2 regions of the Paraburkholderia sp. BL6669N2 genome follow, and region 2 is predicted to be linked to the other one. Evidence: riboswitches for the same ligand, from Rfam matches in the RefSeq annotation. Region 2 holds a riboswitch; the other holds the start of a gene.

Region 1 (3,403 bases), 1.2 Mb from region 2:
GATGTGATGTGGTCGTAGCCCGGCGCAATGTCGGTCGTCAACGGTCCCAGCGTGTAGAACGGCGCTTCGTCACACCATTCGAGTTGCAGGTCCATGTTCTCCTTGATGAGCTGCATCGGCACGTGGCCGGGGCCTTCGATCATGGTCTGCACGTCGTGCTTCCACGCGATCTGCGTGAGTTCGCCGAGCGTCTTCAGTTCGCCGAGCTGCGCTTCGTCGTTGGCATCGTAGATCGAGCCGGGACGCAGGCCGTCGCCGAGCGAGAAGGCCACGTCATACGCCTTCATGATTTCGCAGATGTCTTCGAAATGCTCGTACAGGAAGCTTTCCTTGTGATGCGCGAGACACCACTTCGCCATGATCGAACCGCCGCGCGAGACGATGCCGGTCATGCGCTTGGCGGTGAGCGGCACGTATTGCAGACGCACGCCCGCGTGGATCGTGAAGTAGTCGACGCCTTGCTCGGCCTGTTCAATAAGCGTGTCGCGGAAGATTTCCCACGTCAGATCTTCGGCCTTGCCGTTGACCTTTTCGAGCGCCTGATAGATCGGCACCGTGCCGATCGGCACCGGCGAATTGCGGATGATCCACTCGCGCGTTTCGTGGATATGCTTGCCGGTGGAGAGATCCATCACCGTGTCGCCACCCCAGCGGATCGCCCACGTCATCTTGTCGACTTCCTCGCCGATGGAGGACGTCACCGCCGAGTTGCCGATGTTCGCATTCACCTTCACGAGGAAGTTGCGGCCGATGATCATCGGCTCGCTTTCCGGGTGATTGATGTTGTTCGGGATAATCGCGCGGCCGCGCGCCACTTCTTCGCGCACGAATTCCGGCGTGATCGCCGTGAGACCGTTCGGGCCGAACGCGCTGGCGCCGAACGCCTGGCCCGGATGCTGACGGCCCATCATCGCCGCGAGCTTTTCGCCGTTCGGCCCGCTTGTCTTGAGGCTTTCCAGATACTCGGCGCGGCGCTGGTTCTCGCGAATCGCGATGTATTCCATTTCCGGCGTGATGATGCCTTGACGGGCGTAATGCATCTGCGAGACGTTTTTGCCGGCGATTGCGCGGCGCGGCGTGCGATGCAGGCCCTTGAAGCGCAGATCGGCCGTGGCCGTGTCGGCGGCGCGCTCGCGGCTGAAGTCGCTCGACAGACCCGTCAGCGCTTCGGTGTCGCCGCGTTCTTCGATCCAGGCCTGGCGCAGTGCGGGCAGACCTGCGCGGATGTCGATCTTGGCTTCCGGATCGGAGTAAGGGCCCGACGTGTCGTAGACATAGACCGGCGGATTCTTTTCGCCACCGAAGCTGTCGGGCGTGTCGGCCTGCGAGATTTCGCGCATCGGCACGCGGATGTCGGCACGCGAGCCGGTCACGTAGACCTTGCGGGAATTCGGCAGCGGCGCGACAGCGGCTTCGTCGACGTGAGCGTCGGCGGAAAGGAACTTCGGATTGGCGTTCATCTGTATCTCCTGTCGACCAGAGTTGGCGCTTTAGCGCCTTACTCTGGTCCCATGCAGAGCATGGCGTTGAGTGGGGCGGCTAAGCAGGAGACGAGACGGAAGTAGTCGGAATTCGCGGGAGATGAGGCAATAAAGCTTGGCTGCGAAATCCGTACGCTTCCCTGCGCTGGCATTATCCAGATCAGGTTCAAAGGGTATTTCTCACCCACGTGGCACGGACCTCCAACCTCCGTGCGACGCAGGACCCCCGCGTTAGCAGCGCACACGATACACCGGCCGCCCGCTGCTTGGCAACCCATCTTGAAAAGTCGGATGATGGAAATAACAGCGGGCCGCGACGCGTTTCTTGCGGATCGACGGGGCCGCCGCAGATGCCGCGGAAAAGGTTTGCGCGGCGCGCGGGGCGTTGCTTACAGCGTGAAATCGTCGGCGGCTTCGGGCTGAAACAGGATCTTTTCCAGCTTCAGCACTTTCTCAGTACCGCTTGGCGGCGTGAAGCGGATGCGCTCGCCGCGTTTGGCGCCGAGCAAGGCAATGCCGGCGGGCGAGAACACGTTCAGGCGGCCGTGCGCGAAGTCCGCATTGGGCGGATAGACCACGGTCCAGGTCATCTGCTCGCCGCTGGTTTCGTCGACCAGCGTGGCTTGTGAGTTCATCGTGACGACGTTGGCAGGTATCTCGCGCGAATCGACAATCACCGCGCGTTCCAGCACGTCGTCGAGCATGTCTTGCAAACGCGCGTCCGCACCCGGCCTGGCTGCGTGTTTCTCGAGACGGGCGACGTCGAGTTCGGTGAGGTAACAGGTTTTCGTCTTTTTCACGACGGGTACTCCAATTCGATCTGCATTTGAGGGAACAGCGTGCGGATGAGATCGGCCCGGAGCCCGACAACGCGGCTCAGGCAATGGAGCGGGCAGCGTTAGATCGGGCGCCGGGCGGCGTGGAGCGGGAGCGTTCGGGACGGCTCGCCGACGTGGCGCGGCATGAGTTCCGCGCGCGCGCAGCCGGTTGCGCGGCGGGGGCGCAAGCGGAAGAAGGCGCGGGAAGTCGGAAAGCGCATCGAGGTAGCCGGCAGGCAGCGAAAGAAAGTGAAGAAAGCGCCGCCATTCATCTGACTGAATGTGCGCGATCGAAAGGGCAATGTTAGCACGCGAGTCGTGCATCGCCCGACGTGTTCGCGCTTCAGGAAAAAAGCTGGGAAAAATTGCAAATGCGCTGTCATAACCCGCCGTGTGGTCCGACAAACGTGCAGATCCAGATTGGAGCATGTCATGCAAACCGCCGGACTCCGCCGAGACCATCGGCGTTTCACTCGAAGCGTCGCGCTCGCTGTCGCGCTGACCACGCTGCTGGCCAGCGGCCTCGCGGACGCCGCCAGCGCCGTCTGCAGCGCGCATAGCCCGGCGCATCGTGTGGCGCTGGTCGAGCTGTACAGCAGCGAAGGCTGCAATAGCTGCCCGCCCGCCGACAACTGGCTGAGCCAATGGAAAAACAGCGGCGCGACGCAAGGCATCGTGCCGTTGGCGCTGCACGTGGACTATTGGAATAGTCTCGGCTGGACTGACCGCTTCTCGCAACATCGTTTCACTGAACGTCAGCAGGCGCTCACCGATCTCGGCGGCGGTCACACCATCTACACGCCGGAAATTTTCGTCTCGGGGCGCGAACTGCGTAGCTGGTCGCGACGCGACAGTTTCGAGAGCAGCATCGGCAAGGTCGTCGGCGAGCCGGCGCAAGCGAACGTCGCGCTCGAACTCAAGCAACAGCAGACGCCGGGTGCGTTCAACGTCACGGCGCAATTCACCAGCAAGTCGGCAGACACAGCGGGCCAACTGGACGCCTACCTCGCTGTCTATGAGAACTCGCTCAGCTCGCAAGTCGGCGCCGGCGAAAACAGCGGCGTCACCTTGCATCACGAACGCGTTGTGCGGCAATGGATCGGC
Region 2 (3,403 bases):
TTGATCACGCCCTTGCCGGTGCCGATCGGCGCGCCCCACGGCATCAACGCTTCACAGCCGGCGTCCAGCAAGCGACGGCCGATCACCAGGTCTTCGGTGCAATACGGCAGCACCTTGAAGCCGTCCTTGACCAATTGCGCGGCCGCTTCGATCAGGCCGACCGGGTCGGGCTGCAGCGTGTAATCGTCGCCGATCAGTTCGAGCTTGATCCACTCGGTTTCGAAGATTTCGCGCGCCATATGCGCGGTCGTCACCGCCTCGCCGACGGTCAGGCAGCCAGCCGTGTTCGGCAGTAGCGGTACGCCGTGGCGCTTGAGCAGGTCGAAGAAGCCGGCTTCCGCGCCGCCTTCGTTCATTTGCCGGCGCAGCGCGACGGTCACCATGCCAGGCCGCGCGGCATCGATCGAATCGGATAGCGATTGCAGCGACGGATAGCGCGAGGTGCCAAGCAACACGCGGCTCGCGAAAGTCTGGCCGTAGAGCGTGAGCGCGTCGGCGGTTTCTGGGGAAGTCATTTGCATAATCTTTTGTCTCCGGCAATCCGGCGTTTCAGGCAATGCATGGCGGTCGTTCAGCCGCCAGCCACGGGTTGCACGACATCGAGCCTGTCGCCCGCCTGCAGCGCGCGCGCCGCGTGCTGGGTGCGCGCCACGAAGTCGCCATTCAAGGCGACCGCAAACGGCGGACGCGCGCCGAACGCGGTCAGCGCGTCCGCGACAGTCGCGCCCTCGGGCAGCGACAACGGCTTCTGATTGATATGAATGTCCATGGTGTTCGAATACGTTTCAGTCGATGGCGAAAGCGGTGTGGCGGGCAGCGCTCGTCTGAGTCATGACGGGTCGCGCAACGCTCATGCCGGCTCCCGCGTGGAGTCCAGTTGAAAAAGCTCGCTCCAGCGCGCGTCGCGCTGCCAGTCGGCGAAGGCATCGGCGTCGCCGATGCGGCCGTCGAGCAGCGCCGCGGCGAAGCGCACGGCTTCGTCGGCGACTTCGGGCACGATCATGTAGCCGTGCCGGTACAGGCCGTTCACGCGCAGTGTCTGCGCGCCGTCCCACAGCAAGGCCGGACGGTGGTCCGGCAGAGTTGGGCGGCACTGCGAATTCAGTTCGAGGATGCGTGCCTCGCCGAAGCCGGGATGCACGGAAAACGCCGCGCTCAGCAGTTCGAGCGCGGAGCGCACGCTGACCGGCGACATGTCCTCGCCTTCCACTTCGGTGGCGCCGATCACGTAGAGATCGTCCTGCTTCGGCGCGATGTAGAGCGGATAGCGTGGATGCAGCAGCCGCACCGGCCGCGTCAGCTTGATACCGGGCGCATGCACGCGCGCGACTTCGCCACGAATGCCGCGCAGCGTAGGCAGCACGGACTTCGCGCCGAGGCCGCGGCAATCGATTGTGATACGCGCGGGCGGCAGCGCACGCTCGTCGACCGGCGTATTCCAGTGCGTGTCGACGCCGCGTTGCGCGAGGCCCGCGGCCAGCGCGGTCAGCACCTGACGATTGTCCAGCTGGCCTTCACGCGGCAGCAGCCAGCCCTGGTTAAAACGGCCCGCCAAAGCAGGCTCGGCGGCGCCGAGCTGCGCGCCCGCCAGGGTGACGAAGCCGCCGTCCAGCAATTCATCCGGAGCGTTCGAGCGCACCCGGCGTTCGAATAGCGGCGCTTCGGTGCGGTCGGCGTGATGCCAGACGACCAGCGTGCCGTTGCGCTGAAAGAACACCGGCTCAGGAAGTTCGGCCAGCACTTGCGGCCAGGTGTCGAGCGAACTCGCGCCGAGACGGGTGATCAGCAGTTCGGCGCTGGCGGCTTCCGCGAGCGGTGCCAGCATCGCTGCGGCGACCCACGCGGCCGATTGCGTGCCGGCGGCATCGCCACGTTCATAGAGCGCCACGCGATGCCCCTGACCGGCAAGCCGCCACGCCACCAGCCGCCCGCACAGGCCACCGCCGAGCACGGCGAAATCGGGTTGTGCAGAACGCGTCATCGCGCACACTCCGTTTCAGGACGGCAAGCAAAGCTGAAGCACGGCGCGCCGACGGCGGCGTGACGAAGAGCAAAACACATATCTGAAGAATAGGCGGTCATCGAGTCCTTTCCGTACGGCAACAAAACGCTCGTACCCAGGACGAAACCGGCGGGTGAGGCCGGCCGGGCAATGCGCGATCCAATGACGGACGCTGCCCGGCGGGGAATGGAAGACTGGCTGCTTCCGGAAACTTCCCGCGCCGGTATTACCCGGATCGGGTGCAAAGGGTGTCTCTCAGCCTCGCCGCTGCGCCATGAAAACCATGCCGCCTGTGCGCGAAGCACCCCTGTTTCGTCGAAGGTCATTAGACCATAAAAGGCGCGGCGCCCGCAAACCAGCGGCTGGCCGCGTCGCACGCGATTTGATCCGACACCATCTTTCACGTTATCAATGCGGCCGAAGGCGGCGCTCTGGCACAATGCCAGCACAGGACGCCGCACGAACGCGGCGCGGGCGGCACGCCGTCCCACCGTGTTCGCAACTGCAGCGGCGCGGGGCCTCGCGGCGCAAATTAATTTTCGCTTAAGGGCTTCACGCCAGAATCTGACGCTCACCCGGGCGTGCGTTCGTCGAGCACGACGCCCGGGCATGTACCGCAAACCCGCCGCAGGGCAGCCCGCAGACGAGCTGCCCGAACGGGGTCAGCCCCAATGGGCCACCCCGATGGGCCAGCACTACTTCAGGATGCTCATGACACCGAATACCTCTGCCAGCCCCGTGGTGCCGCCGGACGAAAAAGTCTCCGCCTGGAGCCTGATCAAACCCTACTGGGTTTCCGAAGAACGAAAAACGGCATGGGGCCTGCTCATCGCGATCATCGTGATGAATCTGCTCGTGGTGTGGATCAACGTACGGCTGAACCGCTGGAGCGCCGACTTCTACAACGCGCTGCAAACCAAGAACGTGCACGACTTCCCGCACCTGCTGATGGTGTTCTCGGGGCTCGCGTTCGGCTTCATCATTCTCGCGGTGTACGGCCGTTACCTGCGCCAGATGCTCGGCTTCCGCTGGCGCCAGTGGCTGACCACGCGCTACCTGAACGAGTGGCTGAACGACAGCGCCTTCTACCGGATCGAGCGCGACCGCCTCGCCGACAACCCCGACCAACGGATCAGCGACGACCTCCAGTCGTTCGCCACCAGCACGCTCTCGCTGACGCTCGACCTGCTGTCCACCGTCGTCACGCTGGTGTCGTTCATCACGATCCTGTGGTCGCTGGCCGGCGCGCTGACCATCTCGCTTGGCGGCATGCCGATCGAGATTCCCGGTTACATGGTGTGGGCCGCTGCGCTCTACGCCGTGGTCGGTTCGCTGATCATCCAGAAGGTCGGCCATCCGCTCGTGCCGATCAACTATCAGGCGCAGAAAGTCGAGGCGGAT

Evidence for each region. Region 2 has a riboswitch for thiamine pyrophosphate ahead of B0G80_RS14285 (FAD-dependent oxidoreductase). Riboswitches for the same ligand answer to the same signal wherever they lie in the genome.
Region 1: it holds a riboswitch for thiamine pyrophosphate, as region 2 does, so the genes downstream of both, thiC (phosphomethylpyrimidine synthase ThiC) here and B0G80_RS14285 (FAD-dependent oxidoreductase) in region 2, are expected to answer to the same signal.

What each region holds. Positions count from the first base shown of each region.
Region 1 covers NZ_QUNA01000001.1:1,972,365-1,975,767, reverse strand. Annotated here, with positions in the region: gene thiC (phosphomethylpyrimidine synthase ThiC) at 1-1,460, opposite strand, end outside; TPP riboswitch at 1,601-1,719, opposite strand; gene B0G80_RS09070 (GreA/GreB family elongation factor) at 1,871-2,281, opposite strand; gene B0G80_RS09065 (thioredoxin family protein) at 2,732-3,403, shown strand, end outside.
Region 2 covers NZ_QUNA01000001.1:3,145,163-3,148,565, forward strand. Annotated here, with positions in the region: gene B0G80_RS14275 (thiazole synthase) at 1-515, opposite strand, end outside; gene thiS (sulfur carrier protein ThiS) at 572-769, opposite strand; gene B0G80_RS14285 (FAD-dependent oxidoreductase) at 851-1,981, opposite strand; TPP riboswitch at 2,198-2,321, opposite strand; gene B0G80_RS14290 (ABC transporter ATP-binding protein/permease) at 2,714-3,403, shown strand, end outside.